DNA from 2 places in the Streptomyces sp. NPDC001816 genome. Region 1 is predicted to be linked to the other one. Evidence: riboswitches for the same ligand, from Rfam matches in the RefSeq annotation. Region 1 holds a riboswitch; the other holds the start of a gene.
What was found. A riboswitch is a leader RNA that binds a small molecule or an ion and turns the genes downstream of it on or off. The one in region 1 is predicted to bind guanidine.

Region 1 (9,659 bases):
CCCGCCTTCTCGTTGGCCCGGAGCAGGAGTTCCGCCGCGGAGGTCACCGGCGTGTGGGCCGGCTTCGCCGGGCTTCCCGGTGCGCTGGTGGCCTGGCGTATCGCGTCGGCCAGGCCGGCCTTGGTCATGGCGAACTCGGCGAGCCGGTCCATCCAGGCACGCAGGGCCTGCTCGGGCGCCCGCGTGTCGAGCAACTGAGCCGCGCTGTCGGCGACCTGCCGCATCTCGTGGCGGTAGATCTCCAGGACGAGTGCCTCACGGTTGGGGAAGTTGCGGTAGAACGTGCCCTGCCCGACGCCGGCTTTCCTGGCGATCACGCTGAGCGGGGCGTCCGCGCTGCGCGTCAGCTCGACGAGTGCCACTTCCAGGATGCGCTCGCGGTTGCGCTGTGCGTCGGACCGCAGCGGGGCGTCCTTCTTCTGTGGCACTCGTCCTCCTCAAGGGTTCTGGCCGAACCCCGCCCTTGCTAAGCGGACAGCTGTCCGTATAGGTTCCTCAGGTACCGGATAGCTGTCCGGTTGTGTCCACGGTAGCCGTGGACACCGCCCTGCGGCAGACGGCATGCCACCTTCTTCGGCCCAAGCATCCCGCACCTTCGATTCCCGCTCCGGCAGCGGCCTGCTCGACGCACTCTCCACAACCGTCCTGGAAAGCGAAAGAAGTTGTTCATGGCTTTATCGACGTCCAGTGTCATCACCCTGAAGATCAACGGCGAGAAGTACACACTGCCCGTCGACCACCGCACCACGCTGCTCGACGCACTGCGCGAGCGCCTCGATCTGACCGGCACCAAGAAGGGCTGCGACCAGGGCCAGTGTGGTGCCTGCACCGTCCTGCTGGACGGGCGCCGGACCGTCGCCTGCCTGCAACTGGCCGTGGCCGCCGAGGGCCGCGAGATCACCACCATCGAAGGCGTCGCCGACGGCGAGCAGTTGCACCCTGTGCAGCAGGCTTTCCTCGACCTCGACGGCTACCAGTGCGGCTACTGCACCCCCGGACAGATCTGTTCGGCGATCGGGATGATCCAGGAGCACGCGGCGGGCTGGCCGAGCGCGGTCACCGACGACGTACGGCCCGAAGCGGGACCACCACCCCTGAGCGCCGACGAGATCCGCGAGCGGATGAGCGGCAATCTGTGCCGCTGCGGCGCGTACGTCTCGATCGTCGAGGCGGTGGCCCGGGCGGCCGAGGCCGGAACGGACACCGGAACAGCCACGGTGGCGCGCACCAGTTCCGAAGCCGAGGCCAAGGAGGCTGTGGCATGAGGGAGTTCAGCTACCAGCGGGCCTCCGACGTCGCCGGCGCCGTCGCACTGCTCGGTACCGATCCGGCCACGCGCTTCCTCGGCGGCGGCACCAACCTGGTCGACCTCATGAAGGCCGGCGTCGAACGCCCCGCCCACCTCGTCGACATCCGCGAACTCCCGCTCGACGAGATCGAGTCGACGTCGCAGGGCGGCCTGCGCATCGGGGCCACCGTCACCAACGGCGACCTGGCCGCCCACCCCGAAGTCCGGCGCCGCTACCCGGCGCTGGCACAGGCGGTGCTGGCCGGCGCGTCCGGGCAGCTGCGCAACATGGCCACGGTCGGCGGCAACCTGCTCCAGCGCACCCGCTGCGGCTACTTCACCGATGTCACCAAGCCCTGCAACAAGCGTGCCCCCGGCAGCGGTTGCCCCGCCGTCGAGGGCGAACACCACAACCACGCGATCCTCGGCGCATCCGACCACTGTGTGGCCGTACACCCCTCGGACATGGCTGTCGCACTCACCGCCTTCGACGCCGTCGTCTCGTACGAAACCGCAGACGGGCCGGGCGAGTTGCCGCTCCGCGAGTTCTACCTGCCCGTCGGTGACACCCCGCACCGCGAGACCGCCCTGCCACCAGGCGCGCTGATCACCGGCGTCACCCTGCCGCCCGCGCCCACGGCCGCCAACTCCCGTTACCGCAAGGTGCGCGAGCGCGCCTCGTACGCGTTCGCCATCGGCTCGGTCGCCGCCGCCCTCGACATCCGTGACGGCGTCGTCCGGGACGCACGTCTGGCGCTCGGCGCGGTCGCCTCCCACCCGTGGCGAGCCGTCGCGGCCGAACGTGTCCTGACCGGCGCGCCGGCCGACGCCGAGACCTACGCCGCGGCGGCAGCAGCCGAGCTGACGGCCGCGCGGCCGCTGCCGCACAACGACTACAAGGTGACTCTGATGCACAACCTCGTGGTGGCCGTGCTGACCGAACTCGCCGAGGAGGCCGCCCGATGACCACCGTCACCACCGGGACACCCACGCCGACACCCTCCGTCGGCACCGCGCACACCCGCGTGGAGGGCAGGGACAAGGTCACCGGAGCGGCCCGCTACGCGGGCGAGGTCCCCTTCGCCGACCTCGCGCACGGCTGGCTGGTCCTGTCCACGGTCGCCCGCGGCCGCATCCGCGAGATCGACACCGCTCCCGTCCTCGAACTCCCGGGCGTCCTTGCCGTCCTGGACCACCGCAACGCCCCGCGTGTGGAGACCGACTACGTCGGCCTGATGGGATCGAAGCCCGACTTGACCTGCGCCGTCTTCCAGCACGACCGGGTGCCGCACCTGGGCTGGCCGGTGGCGCTGGTCGTCGCCGAGACGTCCGAGCAGGCCAGAGAGGCCGCCGAGGCGCTCGGGGTGCACTACGAACAGGAGCCCCACGACATCGACTTCACGGGTGAACACCCGGACGCCTACCCGCTGGACGGCCATATGCCCGCGGTGGCGGAGAAGGGAGACCTCGACGCCGAACTCGCCGCGTCGGCCGTCGTCCTCGACGCCGAGTACACCACCCCCGAAGAGCACCACAACCCGATGGAACCGCACGCGGCGACCGTCCGCTGGGACGGCGGCCGACTCGAAGTGGTCGACTCCAACCAGGGCGCCACCTGGGTCGTCGGCGAACTCGCGAGCCTCTTCTCGCTCGACCCGGCCTCGGTGCACGTACGCTCCGAACACGTCGGCGGCGGCTTCGGCAGCAAGGGCGTCCGCGCCCACCAAGTGGCCGCCGTGATGGCCGCGACCGTGCTGCAACGCCCGGTACGCGTGGTCCTGACCCGCCGACAGATGTTCTCGCTCGCCGGCTTCCGCAGCCCCACCGTCCAGCGCGTCAGGCTCGGCGCCGACGCCGACGGACGGCTGCGCGCACTGGAGCACCGCTCGGTCAGCCTCACCTCCACCGTGCACGAGTTCGTCGAACCGAGCGCCGGGGTGGCCCGGGTGATGTACGACGCCGACGCCCACCACACCGCCAACCGCGTCGTACGGCTCGACGTACCGACCCCGACGTGGATGCGCGCCCCGGGTGAGGCACCGGGGTCGTTCGCGCTGGAGGCGGCGCTCGACGAACTCGCCGAGCAGTGCGGGATCGACCCGATCGAGCTGCGCCTGCGCAACGAACCCGACAAGGGGCCGGTCTCCGGCCTGCCCTTCGCGGGCCGCAATCTGCCCGCCTGCTTCCGCGAGGGCGCCCGACGGTTCGGCTGGGCGGACCGGGACCCGCGTCCGGGCCTGCGCCGGGACGGTCGCTGGCTGCTCGGCACCGGCACGGCCGCGGCCTCCTTCCATGCGGGTGCCATGCCGTCCACGGCTGCCGTGACCGCGCACCCGGACGGCACCTTCACCGTCCGGATCGCCGCGGCCGACATCGGCACCGGGGCCCGTACCGCACTCACCCTGGTCGCCGCCGACGCGCTGCACGTGCCCCCGGAGCGGGTCCGCGTACGTATCGGTGACAGCGACTTCGGACCGGCGATGATCGCCGGCGGATCCATGGGCACCCGCTCGTGGGCGTGGGCGGTCACGGCCGCGGCCGACGAGCTGCGCGACAGGCTGGCCCTGGGCACCGGCATCCCGCCGGAGGGCATCACGGTGCGGTCGGACACCACCGCGGCCATCGGCGCCCTCGCCCCCGCCGAACGTCACTCCTTCGGGGCGCAGTTCGCCGAGGTGGCGGTGGACGTCACCACCGGTGAGGTGCGCGTGCGGCGCATGCTCGGCATCTTCGCGGCAGGCCGGATCGTCAACCCGCTCACGGCACGCGGCCAGTTCACCGGCGGCATGATCTGGGGCATCTCCATGGCCCTGCACGAGGAGGCGATCCGGGACCGCGCCTCGGGCGGCCACGTCGGAGCCGACCTCGCGGGCTACCACGTGGCCACGCACGCCGACGTACCGGACATCGAGGCCGACTGGATCGACGACTCGGACCCGAGGGATCCGGTCGGGATCAAGGGCATCGGAGAGATCGGCGTCGTGGGCGCCGCGGCGGCCATCGCCAACGCGGTCTGGCACGCGACCGGCGTACGCCACCGCAGCCTGCCCATCCGACCGGACCGCGTCATCCAGGCCGGGGTGCCAAGTGCTTGACATCGCCGAGCAGTTGCTCCACTGGATCGAGGAGGACCGGGACTTCGCCGTCGCCACCGTGCTGGCGGTGGGCGGCAGCGCACCGCGCGGTCCCGGCGCCGCCCTCGCCGTCGACAGCGAGGGCACCGTCATCGGCTCGGTCTCCGGCGGGTGTGTGGAGGGCGCGGTCTACGACCTGTGCCGGCAGGCGCTCGGGACGGGCGAGAGCGTCACGGAACGGTTCGGGTACAGCGACGAGGACGCCTTCACCGTGGGACTGACCTGCGGCGGGACGATCGACGTGCTGATCACGCCGGTGAGCGGGCACGCACCCGCCCGGACGGTCCTTGCGTCGGCTCTGTCTGCCGCTGTCCGGGGCGAACCGGCGGCCCTCGCCCGGGTCGCCCGTGGTCCGGCCGAACTCCTGGGCCGGGCCCTGCTGGTACGGCCCGACGGCACGTACGAGGGCGCTCTCGGCGGCCACGCCCAGCTGGACCTGACGGCGGCGGCCGAGGCCCGGGCCCTACTGGAGGCCGGGCGCACCGGCACGGTGGGCGTCGCCGCGGACGGCTCGCACTGTCCCGGCGGCCTCACCCTGCTGGTCGAGTCGAACATGCCGCCCCCGCGGATGATCGTCTTCGGCGCGGTGGACTTCGCCTCGGCGCTGGCGCGGGCCGGCAAGTTCCTCGGCTACCACGTGACCGTCTGCGACGCCCGCCCCGTCTTCGCCACGCGGGCCCGTTTCCCCGACGCCGACGAGGTCGTCGTCGACTGGCCGCACCGCTATCTGCGGCGCACCGCGACCGACGCCCGTACGGTCCTGTGCGTCCTCACCCACGACGCGAAGTTCGACGTACCCCTGTTGAAGGCGGCCCTCGCGATGCCGGTGGCGTTCGTCGGTGCGATGGGCTCGCGCCGCACTCACGAGGAACGCGATCGGCGGCTACGGGAAGAGGGCGTGAGCGAGCGGGAGCTGGCTCGGCTGCGCTCCCCGATCGGCCTCGACCTCGGCGCCCGTACACCGGAGGAGACCGCCCTGTCGATCGTGGCGGAGATCGTCGCCGCCGGACGCGGCGGGACGGGCGTTCCTCTGACCGGCACGAAGACGCCGATCCACCACGACCAGAGGGGACGTGACGAGGCTACGGCCGCCTGACCGCTTGAGGGTCACTGCCGTCCATACCGGGCTCAGGCCCGGGGGCACAGGACGAAGTCCGCGTGGGCGCGCCAGGTGAGGTCGGCGCCGAGTTCGGTGAGCGCGTCACGGATCCTGCGGAGGTGAGCGGGGGTCAGCTGGAGCGGGGGCTCGTCGGGCTGGTAGGTGGTGCGGACCGGGTAGTCCACGCCGGGCTCGGTGGTCATCTCGATGTGACAGCCGAGCACATGGGTCACGGGCCGGCGGTCGGCGAACTCGATCAGACGGTCGATGCTGCGGGCGAAGGCGGGGACGTCCTCGATGTAGAGCCGCCCGGGATACACGCTGTCGCCGGTGAGCAGCAGGCCGGTGGCCGGGTCGTAGTACGTGACGGCCGCCTCGTGATGGCCCGGGGTGGCCAGGCACTCCAGCACCCGGCCGCCCAGGTCGACGCGAGCCACGGCGTCCGGGTCCGCGTCGAACCCGAAGTACCGCCAGGCGCCGGCGCGGTCGGCCCCCACCACCGTCGTGTCGGGGCGATCGGTGAACTGGTCGTCGCCGGCGACGTGGTCGCCGTGCCCGTGGGTGTGCAGCACCAGCAGCTGGTAACCGTCGCGGGGGTGCCGGGCGAGCCAGTCCGCGAGGAGCCCGTCGACCACCCGGCGCAGGGGGAAGAACTCGGCGGACCCGGTGGCGCCGGTGTCGATCAGCACCGCCCGTTCGTTGCCGCACAGCAGGAACAGGAACGGCGCCTCGTAGTGCACCGCCATGTTCTGCCGCAGGATGAACGTGTGCTCGTCATAGGCGTGGACCTGGACGTCCGGGTCGGTGTTGTGCTTGGCCGACGGAGAACCGTGGATCCACCGCACGTCCAGCGGACGGGCCTGGGGAGGGGCGCTGCTGAAGTCGATCAGGTGCGTGCCGGTGTCCACGATGCCTCCGCGCGTGCGTCGTCTTGGCGGGCCGGGTACGGCGCACATCTCGTCCGGGGCAGGCACGTCAGAGCCTCCGACGGGACGCTACCACGGCGTCCGACGGGGCCCGTGGCCGTCGCCGCACGTCCTGCCGTGCACTCGCAGGGGCCTTGGTCGGCGGCCGCCGTAAGGACCTTGGACGGCGGCATCACGGCGCCCCGCTACTTCCGCCCGCCCCGTCCGACGGAGGAGCCGGCTCGGCCGGCTGGTCGGCGAGCAGGCAGGCGGTGAGCGCCGCGATGTCGTCCTGGAGGCCGTTGTGGCTGTAGGCCATCAGGTCGCCGTGGAGCTGTTCCAGCAGTTCCCGCGGCGGAAGGGGTCCCCAGGAGCGCAGCCGCTCGAGGAGGGGGTAGAAGACACCGTGGGGGTCGCGGGTCTCCGTGATGCCGTCCGTGTACAGCAGGAGCTGGTCGCCGGGCCGGAAGTCGTAGACGTCGACGCTGTACGGCTCTCCGACCAGCACGCCGAGGTTCAACGGCGGAGCCGACCGCCCCCGGTCCAGTTCGCTCACCTCGTCGGAGCGGATGAGGAGCGGGGGCGGATGACCGCAGTTGACGATCCGGACGAGATGACCTTCGGTCGGGATCTCGGCGAAGACGGCGGTGACGAACCGCTCGCCCACCTCGCCTCCGCCGAGCAGCATCGCCCTGCGGCCCATGCTGACCTCCACGCGGTCGGCCAGGGAGGGCAGATCGGGTTCGTCGTGCGCCGCCTCGCGGAACGCGCCCAGCAGGGTGGCGGCGGTCTCGACCGCGAGCAGACCCTTGCCGCGGACGTCGCCGATGAGCAGCCGGACCCCGTACGAGGTGGGGACGGCCTCGTAGAGGTCGCCGCCGATGCGCGCCTCCGCGGCGGCGGAGAGGTAGAGGCTCTCCAGGAGAAGGTTGCCGATCCGGTGCGGCACCGGCCGCAGCAGGACGCGCTGCGCGATCTCGGCCACGAAGCGCACGTCGGCGAGCGTGCGTTCACGGCGGGTCCGATGGGCGGCCAGGACCGTGCCGATTGCGCCCACCAGGATGGTGCAGACGTAGGAGGCCACGTAGTGGCGCTCCCACAGGTAGCCGACGGACCGGCCCGCACAGCAAGGGGTACCGGCCAGGACTCCTTCGAAGAGGACTGCGAAGACCGTGACGGCGGCGACCCCGAGCGGCCCCTGGGTGAAGGCGGCCAGCAGCGGCACGGTGATCAGCGCGAAGCTCACCGGCCAGTCCACCGGCGTGAAGGGTTCGACCAGCAGAAGGGCCGCGACGAACAGCGCCGGAAGCCAGCGCATCCACGCCGGAGGCGCGGGCAGCTGGGTCCGTACGGCCATGCCGGCCTCCGGCTCCCGACGGGTACGCTCGAGCCTCACCCGGTGCTCCCGCGCGCGCCCGCCGTGGGAGCCGCCGACTCGGCCCGGGAAGCGTGCCGTGCCGGTGGACGACTTGCCTGATGGTTCGGCTTACGCGGCCTTCGCACACCGGACTCCTGATCGCACGACCCCTGCAAGAGGTCCAGCCTCCTGTGCGGGGTCCCGGCACACCGGTGATTGCTCCACTTGGCGGCATGTTCGCGAGGCCAGGGTCATGGGTGGAGGACGCGCAGCCATGCCCGCATCGCGACGGTGATCGGGATCGTCTGGGTCTATTGGGCGCTCGGCGGTACGGCCGGTGTCGCGCGTCCCGCGGACCAGGGGGCCGGCGGACGGCTGCTCACGGGGGTGTGGGGGATGTGGGCGCTCGTCGCCTCAGCTGCCACGTGGACGCTCAGCTGCCGGCGGCCTGCCCGTCTGCCCCGCCGGGTCCCCTTGGCACTCGGCTGGCTGGGGACCGGCTCGCTGTTCGCGTGGAGCGGCTGGAGGCTGCCGATCACGCTGTACGTCGCGATCGCGCACCCCGCCGATGTGTCGCTGCCGGAGCACCTCGCGTTCGCGGTCGTTCTGCACGCCGCCGCCGTCGCTGCAGGCGCGGCCATGCTGCCGGTACTCGTCCGCTCCCGCAGGCTTCCACCGCACGCGACGCCGCCAAGGCCTCGGCGTGACGAACGGACTTCCGCCCGCGCCGGGGCCAAGTGCCCTCCGGCGCGGGCGGATTGCGGCGACGGCAGCAGGAACGCCGCACCATCCGAGCCGACTTCGACGCCAGGGGCTTGGACCCATTCGACCCATCGCCCACCAGGCCGCACTTCATCTCGCGGCCGTCCACACGTGGGCTCGGACGACCACGTGCCGGCTCAGCTCATGGCCGGCCAGGGAACCGTGGTCTGGGCCGGGGCGGCGTAGTCGGTTCCTGGGACGTGCCACCCGTAGAGCCGGCCGACCTGCGCCTGGAACCAGTCGGTGTCCGCGAGTTCGGCCAGCGTGTCGGTGGCCGCGGCGGCCCAGCGTTCGTGGACGGCGTCCTGAACCTTGTCGTCCATCTCCCAGCCGTCGAGGCGGATCCGCTGCTCCTCGTCGAGCTGGAGCGGCACCGCGCCGGTGAGCTGTTGCCAGAGCGTGGCGGCCTGCTGAGCGGTGCTCTGGAAGTCGTTGCCGAGGACGGCGCGGAGAAGGCTGGTGTAGAGGGCGATGGACGGGATGGCGGTCGAGGCCTGGGTGACAGCCGCGCCGGCGACCACGGTGTGGGCCTGTCCGCCGAGCGGCGCCAAGTTCTGCTGAAGGCGGCGCGCGGTGTCCTCCAGATGCTGCTTGGCCGCGCCGATGGTGCCGGCCCGGTAGATCGGTGCGGTCAGGTCGGAGCCCACGTAGGAGAGCGCTGCCGTGTGGAAGCCGTCGTGGATGAGGCCACGGTCCGCGAGGGCGTCGATCCACAGCTTCCAGTCGGCGCCGCCCATGACGTGCACGGTCGAGTCGCGCTCCGCGTCGTCGGCCGGCTCGAGTTCCAGGGTGCCGACGAGTGGGGTGTCGCCGTCGAACTGCAGGGTCTTGGCCCGGTAGGCGGATCCCAGGGGCTTGATCACCGAGTGGTGGACCTCGCCGGTGGCCGGGTCGGTGCGGCGGGGCGCGGCGACGCTGTAGATGAGGTAGTCGACCTTGCCGTACCGGGCAGCGAGGTGGTCCAGTGCCTGCTCCTTGGCCGCGACGGAGAAGGCGTCTGCGTTGAGGAAGGCGAAATCGCTGTCCGGTCCGGCGAGTGCTGCGGTACGGGCCGTCCGGTACCAGCCCGCGGAGGCGGTACGGCGCTCGGTCTCGGGGGCCTCGAAGGCGATGC
Region 2 (9,659 bases), on a different contig from region 1:
GTGCCGACCAGGCCGCGCGGGCTCGTCGGGCGGCTCAGGCGAGCCGTGCGGGGAGGACGGAAGGCCGGGGCATCCAGGTGGGTACGGGAGCCGAGGAGTCCCAGAAGTCCCAGAAGTCCGAGTCGTCCGTGGAGTCGCAGGGTTCTACCGAGTCCCGTCAGCCCGAGCAGCCTCCGGCGTCCGGCAGGTCGCAGGCGTCCGGGAACGCCGAGGGGCCCGAGAAGTCCCAGGGGTCTGGCGGGTTCCGTGCGTTCGACAAGGCGCAGGCGTCGTCCGACAGGCCTCAGGCGTCCGGCAAGGCTCAGGGTGCTGAGAAGCCCCGGGCAGCGGGGAACGCCCAGGGGTCCGACAAGCCCCAGGGATCTGCCGAGTTCCGTCCGTTCGAGAAGGCCCAGGGCTCCCAGTCATCGGTGGGGTCCCGGCTCCCCGGGCAGTCGCAGGGCTCGGCGAAGTCCGACGAGTCCCAGAAGCAGGCCGACTCGGCCACGACGTCCCAGCGGGCCGGAGTGCCCCAGCAGTCCGGGCGGGCCCAGGCGGACGACAGGTCGCACGAGTCCGGGCAGCCCAACGCGGCGGAGAGCACCCAGGTCCTCCGGCGTATCAAGGCACCCCGGGCTTCCCAGGAGGGGAACCAGGGAGCCGCCGCCTCCCAGGCCTCCGGCGAGGCTCCGGCACCCGCCGAGAGCACGCAGGTCCTCCGCCGGATCAAGGCTCCTGGCCAGGCCGCGTCGGCTCAGCCGAACCGGCCGAACCAGTCGAGTCCGTCGAGCCCGTCGAGCCCGTCGGCCCAGCCGGGCCAGCCGAACCGGCCGGGCCAGCCGAACCGGCCCGGCAAGGGGAGCGCCGCTGCTCAGGCCGCCGCGGCCGGCGGTGCTGCGGCGAGCGCCGCCGCCATGGCCGCCGGGGCCGCTGCCTCCGCCGCCCCGAAGTCCCCGGCCGCCTCCGCGGCCGGTGCCGGTGCTGCGGCCGGTGCCGGTGCTGCAGCTGCGGCCGACGCTGCGGCTGCGGGTGGCCCCGCTGCCGCCCGCGCCGCCCGCGCCGCCCGCGCCACCTCCACGACCTCCACCACCCAGACCCCCGACGGCCCCCCCACCCCCCTCCCGGACAGCGGCGGCCCCGGCGGTCCCGACGGCCCTGGTGGCCCCGACGGCCCCGGCGGCGGCAAGGGCAAGAAGCCCAAGCGGCCCAAGCGGACCGGATGGCGGCGGATCATCCCCACCTGGCGGATGGTGCTCAGCACCTTCGTGATCGGCGTCCTGCTGGTCATCGGCCTGTTCTTCCTCGGCTACTCGCTCGTGAAGATCCCGCCCGCCAACGCCCTCGCCACCAAGCAGAGCAACGTCTACCTCTACGCCGACGGCTCCCAGCTCGCCCGCGACGGCCAGATCAACCGCGAGAACGTCGACCTCTCCCAGGTCTCCAAGGCCGCCCAGCACGCCGTCCTGGCCGCCGAGGACCGCGACTTCTACACCGAGTCCGCCATCGACCCCAAGGCCATGCTCCGCGCCGGCTGGAACACCGCCACCGGCAAGGGCAAGCAGTCCGGCTCGACGATCACCCAGCAGTACGTGAAGAACTACTACCTGGCCCAGGAACAGACGGTCACCCGTAAGGCCAAGGAGTTCTTCATCTCGATCAAGCTGGACCGCAACAAGTCCAAGGCCGACATCCTCGAGGGCTACCTCAACACCAGCTACTTCGGCCGCAACGCCTACGGCATCCAGGCCGCCGCCCAGGCCTACTACGGCGTGGACGCCGCCGACCTCGACCCGGCCCGCGCCGCCTACCTCGCCGCCCTCGTCAACGCACCGAGCGAGTACGACGTCGTAGCCCACCCCGAGAACAAGGCCGCCGCCCTCGCCCGCTGGAACTACGTCCTGGACGGCATGGTCACGAAGGGCTGGCTCAGCGAGACCAAGCGCGCCGGCATGAAGTTCCCCATGCCGAAGGAGCAGACCATCTCCACCGGTCTCTCCGGCCAGCGCGGCTACCTCGTCGAGGCGGTCAAGCACTACCTGACCACCAACAACATCATCGACCCCGACAAGCTGGCCCTCGGCGGCTACCGCATCACCACCACCATCCAGAAGGACAAGCAGGACGCCTTCGTCAAGGCCGTCGACGACCAGCTGATGTCCAAGCTGGACAAGAAGAACAACAAGGTCGACAACGCCGTCCGCGCCGGCGGCGCCTCCGTCGACCCCAAGACCGGCAAGGTCGTCGCCATGTACGGCGGCGTCGACTACGTGAAGCAGTACACCAACGGCGCCACCCGCGGTGACTTCCAGGTCGGTTCCACCTTCAAGCCGTTCGTGTTCACCTCGGCGGTCCAGAACGGCTCGACCACCCAGGCCGGCCAGACCATCACCCCGAACACCTACTACGACGGCACCAACAAGCGGTCCGTCCAGGGCTGGAGCGGCGGCCCCTACGCCCCCGAGAACGAGGACTCCAAGTCCTACGGCAACATCACCGTCCGCAAGGCCACCGACCTGTCGGTGAACTCCGTGTACGCGCAGATGGCCGTCGACGTCGGCCCGTCCAAGGTCAAGCAGACCGCCGTGGCCCTCGGTGTCCCCGCCGACACCAAGGACCTCCAGCCCTACCCGTCCATCGCCCTCGGCACCGCCACCGCCAGCGTCCTGGACATGGCGGAGTCGTACGCGACCCTCGCCAACCACGGCAAGCACGGCACGTACACGATGATCGAGAAGATCACCAAGGCCGGCAGCGAGGAGATCAAGCTCCCCGACGAGCCCGTCAAGCAGGCCGTCAGCCGCGAGGCCGCCGACACCACCACCTCCGTCCTGCAGAGCGTGGTCCAGTCCGGCACCGCCACCGCCGCCCAGGCCGCCGGCCGCCCCGCCGCCGGCAAGACCGGCACCGCCGAGGAGGACACCGCCGCCTGGTTCGCGGGCTACACCCCCGACCTCGCCACCGTCGTCTCCGTCATGGGCCAGGACCCGGTCACCGCGGCCCACAAGCCGCTGTACGGCGCGATGGGCCTGCCGCGCATCAACGGCGGCGGCGCGCCCACCCAGATCTGGGCCCAGTTCACCAAGGACGCCCTCAAGGGCAAGCCGGTCACCGACTTCGACCTCCAGCTGCAGCAGGGCGCCGAGGTCCAGGCACCCGGCACGCAGGCCCCGACCGACGCCCCGACCGACGGCGCCACCACCGACGGCGGCCAGGACACCGGCGGCGCCACCACCACCGGCGGCCAGGACAACGGCGGCCCGACGGGCACCCCGACCGACGGCACCACCACCGGCGGCGGCGCCACCACCGACGGCACCACCACCGGGGGCACGACGGACGGCGGTACGACCACCACCACCGGCGGCACCACCGGGGGCGACACGGCCGGCGGCACCACGGCCGGCGACACGACCACCGGCGGAGGCACCCCCGCCGGAGGCACGACCACCGGCGGGGGTGCCCCAGGCGGCACCACAGGCACCACCGGCGGCGACGCCGGAGGCCAACCCTAGGAAGGGAAGCGCCCTAGGAAGGGAAGGGCCCTAGGAAGGAAAGGGTCACTGACCGCTGGTCGCCTTCAGCCCCACCACGGCGACCAGCAGCAGACAGACGAAGAAGATCCGGGCGGCGGTGACCGGCTCACCCAGCACCACCATGCCGAGCACCGCCGCCCCGGCCGCCCCGATCCCCACCCACACGCCATAGGCGGTACCGATCGGCAGCGACCTGGCGGCGTACGACAGCAGCACCATGCTGGCGACGATCCCGGCACCGGTGAGCACACTGGGCACGACCCGCGTGAACCCGTCGGTGTACTTCATCCCGATCGACCAGCCGACCTCGAGCAGACCGGCCACGACAAGCAGCACCCAGGCCACGACAACACACCTCCGAGACGAACGGACGACTCTCTGCGGTGCGTCGTCTTTGCCTGCATCCCGGTACGGCGCGTCTCGTCGGGCTCCTTCGAACATAGCAAGGGAACGACAAAGGGGCTGGTGACAACCGTCACCAGCCCCTCCTCAGCTTCTGATCAAAGATAAAGACCGGTGGAGTCCTCGCCGCCCTCGAACCGGTCGGCGGCCACCGCGTGCAGATCACGCTCCCGCATGAGCACGTACGCCACGCCCCGCACCTCGACCTCGGCCCGGTCCTCCGGATCGAACAGAACCCGGTCACCCGGCTCCACGGTCCGTACGTTCTGCCCCACCGCGACGACCTCGGCCCAGGCCAGCCGCCGCCCGACCGCCGCGGTCGCGGGAATCAGGATGCCGCCGCCCGACCTCCGCTCGCCCTCACCGGCGTCCTGCCGCACGAGAACCCGGTCGTGCAGCATCCGGATGGGCAGCTTGTCGTGCTGAGGGTTGCTGTTTCTGTTGGCGCTCACGCCTCGAACCTACCTGCCTGGGACGGACTCGTACGACCTCGGGCCACCACTCGTCTCCGCCCTGGTCAGCGCTTACGCCGCCGCGACCCCACCGCGAGCAGCCCCACGACCCCCACCACAACCAGTGCGACCGGCACGACCCGCTCCAGCCGCGGCGCACCCTCCTCGTCCACGAACTGCGCCCGCACCTCACTGACCACCCGGTTGACCTGGACGTAGGCCCGCCCGACCGTGTGATCGATATTGGCGACGACCTTGGCCTTGGCGTCCGCGACGATCGTCTGCGGATGCACCCGCACCCCGATCTCGTCGAGCGTCTCGGCCAGCGCTTCGCGACGGCGCCTGATGTCCGCCTCGATCTGCGCCGGGGTTCTGGTGTCCGACGTGTCCGCCACCGTACGGCCTCCGAAGTCTCCTGATGCTGTCCCGGACAGTCTGTCAGCTCCACCCTCCACCGCGCCGCAACGCCCCCCGTTACGCTGGACCGATGAGCGAGCGACTCCAGCCCGGGGACGTGGCCCCCGCCTTCACCCTGCCCGACGCCGACGGCAACGAGGTGTCCCTGTCGGACCACAAGGGCCGCAAGGTCATCGTCTACTTCTACCCCGCGGCCCTGACTCCCGGCTGCACCAAGCAGGCCTGCGACTTCACCGACAACCTCCAGGTCCTGGCCTCCGCCGGCTACGACGTCATCGGCGTCTCCCCCGACAAGCCCGAGAAGCTGGCCAAGTTCCGCGACAAGGAGTCCCTGAAGGTCACGCTGGTGGCCGACCCCGACAAGAAGGTCCTGGAGGCGTACGGCGCCTTCGGCGAGAAGAAGCTCTACGGCAAGACTGTCGTCGGAGTCATCCGCTCCACAGTGATCGTCGACGAGGACGGCAAGGTCGAACGAGCCCTCTACAACGTCAAGGCCACCGGCCACGTGGCCAAGATCATCAAGGACCTGGGGATCTGAGGGTCCGATCTTGCCGACGGACGGCTCGCACTGGGGTACTCCAGTGCGAGCCGCTTTCCATTTCCGTGCGTGACTGTCCGATAACCGGTTCGTTACTCCGTACGAGCTGCGAACGTGCAGCCAGGACGGAGGGGGCATGACCGTCAGGTACACCCGCGAACTGCTGGAGGAAGCCGCCCGCGAGACGGGGCACATCGACGACGCCGTTCGATTGTGCGGCGGCAGACCGACTCCCGGGAGCAGGCGCTACCTGCGCGAGAAGATGGCCGAGGCCGGCATAGACATCTCGCACTTCGCCACGAACCAGGTTCGGCACACGGAAGAGCGTCTACGCGCGGCTGTGGCAGTGTCGAGCAGCATCAAGGACGTCGTGCGCCATCTCGGAATCAGCCAGGTCGGGGGCAACCAGACGCACATCAGTCGCCGCATCGCTGCGCTCGGAATCGACACCTCGCACTTCACACCTGTACGCAAGGGGCGCCCGAAGGGATCGCTCGGCGGCCCGCTCACCCTGCGCGGCCCCGAAGACGGAAGGGTCCCTGGCGAGCGGCTGCTCCGAGAGCTTCTGCGTACCGGAGTCCGTGAAGTCTGCGCGGCGTGTGGCACAGGGCCGGAGTGGAACAGTAAACCGCTCCGCCTCGAAGTCGACCACATCAGCGGTGACTGGTGGGACAACCGCCCGGAGAATCTGCGGCTGCTGTGCCCTAACTGCCATGCCACGACCGACACTTACCGGGGGCGCCGGAGGCGGAGGGACGCATGAGGACTCCCAAGTACCCCAGGGATGTGCTGATGAGGACCGCCGCCGTCTCGACCAGCCTGGTGGACCTGATGCGACGGCTGGGCACGACGTTGGGCAGCGGTCCTCGGTGCTACCTGCGCCACAGGCTGGAGCACTATGGGATCGACACGTCGCACTTCGTTGAAGAGCCGCTTCCACCCCGAGAGAAGCGGTCCTATGCGCGCGAGCTGTTGGAAGAAGCGGCAGCCCGGTCCCACAAGCATCCGCGAGATGTTCGAGTATCTGGGCTATCCGCCGGATGACAGCCCTTACGGGCTCGTCAGAAAGCGACTGGAACAATTCGGCATCGACACGTCCCACTTCACACGTGGTTGCGGACGCAGTCTCGAAAATCTTCCCCGGGACGTTCTCGCATCGGCAGCCGCCCGAGCTGTCAGTGTTGCCGGCCTCCTCAGGATCCTCGGCTACCGCGACAACAATGGCGCCGCCCGCGCACGAGTGAAGCGAAGTCTGCAGGCACACGGCATCGCCACTGATCACTTCACCGGGCAAGGCCACTCTCGCGGCTCCGTGTCGCGGCACCGAAAGTCTGCCGACCAGATCCTGCGTCGAGAGGAACCAGGTTCAAACCGCACCAAGACGGTCCTGCTACGACGTGCCCTCGACGACCTCGGTGTGCCGCACATCTGTGCCGAGTGCGGCATCAGCGACATCTGGCACGGTAAGCCACTGGTCCTTGAGATCGATCACATCAACGGTGACCGGCTGGACAACCGCCGCGAAAACCTCCGGTATCTCTGCCCTTCATGCCACAGCCAGACGGACACCTACGCGAATCGATCTCGCCGTAAACCTGGTGCCCGAGGGCCGGTAGAGTAGCCAGCGCTGCGGGCCCGTACCCCAGCTGGCCAAGAGGGCGCCGGTTTAGGTCCGGTGTGTCGTGGGTTCGAGTCCCACCGGGCCCACAGGAAAGGTAGGCCCCGCACCTCCGTTTCAAGGGGTGCGGGGCCTGACCGTGAAGTCAGCCCAACAACTCCCGAACAACCGGCACCAACGCCCGAAACGCCTTCCCCCGATGGCTGATCGCGTTCTTCTCCTCAGAGGTCAGCTCGGCGCAAGTCCGCGTCTCGCCCTCCGGCTGCAGGATCGGGTCGTACCCGAAGCCGTTCGTGCCGACCGGGGCGTGCCGCAGCACCCCCCGCAGCTGCCCCTCGACCACACGCTCCCGGCCGTCCGGCAGCGCCAGGGCCGCCGCGCAGGCGAAGTGGGCGCCCCGGTGCTCCTCCGTGATGTCGGCCAGCTGGGCCAGCAGCAGCTCCAGGTTGGCGCGATCGTCCCCATGTCGTCCCGCCCAGCGGGCGGAGAAGATGCCGGGGGCGCCGTTCAGGACGTCGACGCAGAGGCCGGAGTCGTCGGCGACGGCGGGCAGGCCGGTGGCCTGGGCCAGGGCGTGTGCCTTCAGCAAGGCGTTCTCCGCGAACGTCACGCCGGTTTCCTTGACGTCGGGGATGTCGGGGTAGGCGTCGGCGCCGACCAGTTCGTGCGGCAAGCCTGCTTCGGCGAGGATGGCCCTCAGCTCGGTGATCTTTCCGGTGTTGCGGGTGGCGAGGATCAGGCGGGTCATGGGTGTCAGTATTCCTGGTCGGGATTCCTGGTCGGGATTCCTGGTCAGGCTCCGAGGCTTCTTGAGATCACGTAGATCAGCAGACCCGCGAGCGAGCCGACCACCGTGCCGTTGATCCGGATGAACTGCAGGTCGCGGCCGATGTGGGCCTCGATCTTGCGGGTGGTGTGCTCGGCGTCCCAGCCGGCCACGGTGTCGGTGATCAGGGAGGTGATCTCCTTGCGGTAGGTCGTGACGATGTGCACGGCCACGCCCTCGACCCAGCTGTCGACCTTCTCCTGCACCTTCGGTTCGGCGGCCATCCGGGAGCCCAGGGAGAGCAGGGCGGCCCGTACCCGCAGCCGCAGCTCGCTGCGTTCGTCCTCGGCCGCGGCGACGATCATGGAGCGTACGGCCGTCCAGGCGGAGGCGATCAGGTCCTGCACCTCGCCGCGGCCCAGCACCTCGCCCTTGAGCCGCTCGACCCGCGCCCGGGTGTCCGTGTCGGACTGGAGGTCGGAGGCGAAGTCGGTGAGGAAGCGGTCGAGGGCGCCGCGTGCGGGGTGGGAGGGCATGTCGCGCATCTCGGTGACGAAGCGCAGCAGCTCCTTGTAGACGCGGTCGCCGACCTTCCGGTCCACGAACCGCGGGGTCCAGCCGGGTGCGCCGCCCTCCACGGCGACCATCACGTCGTCCCGGTGGATGACCAGCCAGTCGTGGGCGCGGGTGACCACGAGGTCGACCACCCGTTTGTGGCCGCCGTCGGCGACGATCTTCTCCAGCATCTTGCCGATGCCGGGTGCGATCTCCTGGGCCTCGGCGCGCCGGGTGATCGCCTCTGCGACGACCGCCTGTACGTCGGAGTCGCGCAGCACGGTCAGGGCGCCTCTGAGGGCGGTGGCCAGTTCCGCGGTGACCCGGTCGGCGTGGTCGGGTTCGGCGAGCCAGGCGCCGAGCCGGCTGCCGATGCCGACGGCGCGCAGTCGCTGTCGTACGACGTCCTGGGAGAGGAAGTTCTCGCCGACGAACTCGCCGAGCGAGACGCCGAGCTGGTCCTTCTTGGTCGGGATGATCGCGGTGTGCGGGATGGGCAGCCCGAGGGGGTGCCGGAAGAGGGCGGTGACCGCGAACCAGTCGGCCAGGGCGCCGACCATGCCGGCTTCGGCGGCGGCGGCCACGTAGCCCGTCCAGGGGCCGGCGCCTTCGTGCGAGGCCCAGGTGGCCAGCGCGTAGACGACCGCCACGAACAGCAGCAGGCCGGCCGCCGTCAGTTTCATGTGCCGTACCCCGCGCCGGCGCTCCTCGTCGGCCGGGGTGAAGGCGGTCATGGTCCGGTACGACGTGGTCCGGCTCGGTGTTTCCGTCTCCGTACGTTCCATCAGCTCCACCCGTTCAGCTCCACCCGTCCGGTGATCCCGCACACAATTGTCCCTTCCTGACCGACTCCCGGAACGGAACAGGAGTTCCCGGCGTCTGTCCGGAGGGGGGTTTTGGGCAGGGCCCTGTCAGCTCTCCCGGGCCCATGAGCGATCATGGGCTCTTCAGACCGGAGCCTCGGGCTCCCATTTCCCGGGGGAGAACAACGGAAGCATGACCAAGAGTCGTGGTTATGCCGTTCTCAGTGCGGTTGTCGCGCTGGTCGTGGCCGTGTGCGCCGTCATCTACGTCACCGTGGCGGCCGACGACGGCACCCCTCGCGGCGTCTTCGCGGGCGGCCGCCCGCACCACGACTCGTCGGTCGCTCCCGCCTCGACCGGCACCTGGGTCGGCGCCTGGTCCACGGCGCCCGCGGGCGGCGAGCCGGGCACGGAGACCGAGGGCCTGGCCGGCCGCTCGGTGCGGAACGTGGTGCACGCGAGCACCGGAGGGACGAGCGCCCGGATCACGCTGTCGAACCTGTACGGCCAGTCCCCGCTGACGATCACGCACGCCTCCCTCGCCCTCTCGGCGGGTGACGGCACCGCCGCGGCCGACGCGGAAACGATGCGGCGCC

Region 2: linked by a shared signal. The riboswitch ahead of ACFYZZ_RS14780 (DMT family transporter) and the one ahead of ACFYZZ_RS08855 (MBL fold metallo-hydrolase) in region 1 are both predicted to bind guanidine.

The regions. Positions count from the first base shown of each region.
Region 1 is NZ_JBIATY010000002.1:668,339-677,997, forward strand. It holds gene ACFYZZ_RS08830 (TetR/AcrR family transcriptional regulator) at 1-428, opposite strand, end outside; gene ACFYZZ_RS08835 ((2Fe-2S)-binding protein) at 669-1,265, shown strand; gene ACFYZZ_RS08840 (FAD binding domain-containing protein) at 1,262-2,254, shown strand; gene ACFYZZ_RS08845 (xanthine dehydrogenase family protein molybdopterin-binding subunit) at 2,251-4,383, shown strand; gene ACFYZZ_RS08850 (XdhC family protein) at 4,376-5,518, shown strand; gene ACFYZZ_RS08855 (MBL fold metallo-hydrolase) at 5,551-6,429, opposite strand; guanidine-III (ykkC-III) riboswitch at 6,442-6,509, opposite strand; gene ACFYZZ_RS08860 (PP2C family protein-serine/threonine phosphatase) at 6,620-7,822, opposite strand; gene ACFYZZ_RS08865 (enoyl-[acyl-carrier-protein] reductase FabV) at 8,683-9,659, opposite strand, start outside.
Region 2 is NZ_JBIATY010000003.1:805,504-815,162, reverse strand. It holds gene ACFYZZ_RS14785 (transglycosylase domain-containing protein) at 894-3,491, shown strand; gene ACFYZZ_RS14780 (DMT family transporter) at 3,537-3,857, opposite strand; guanidine-III (ykkC-III) riboswitch at 3,895-3,965, opposite strand; gene ACFYZZ_RS14775 (GroES family chaperonin) at 4,013-4,315, opposite strand; gene ACFYZZ_RS14770 (DUF3618 domain-containing protein) at 4,432-4,761, opposite strand; gene bcp (thioredoxin-dependent thiol peroxidase) at 4,854-5,321, shown strand; gene ACFYZZ_RS14760 (HNH endonuclease) at 5,458-6,084, shown strand; gene ACFYZZ_RS14755 (HNH endonuclease) at 6,334-6,942, shown strand; tRNA gene ACFYZZ_RS14750 (tRNA-Leu) at 6,953-7,028, shown strand; gene rdgB (RdgB/HAM1 family non-canonical purine NTP pyrophosphatase) at 7,085-7,687, opposite strand; gene ACFYZZ_RS14740 (DUF445 domain-containing protein) at 7,732-9,045, opposite strand; gene ACFYZZ_RS14735 (SGNH/GDSL hydrolase family protein) at 9,257-9,659, shown strand, end outside.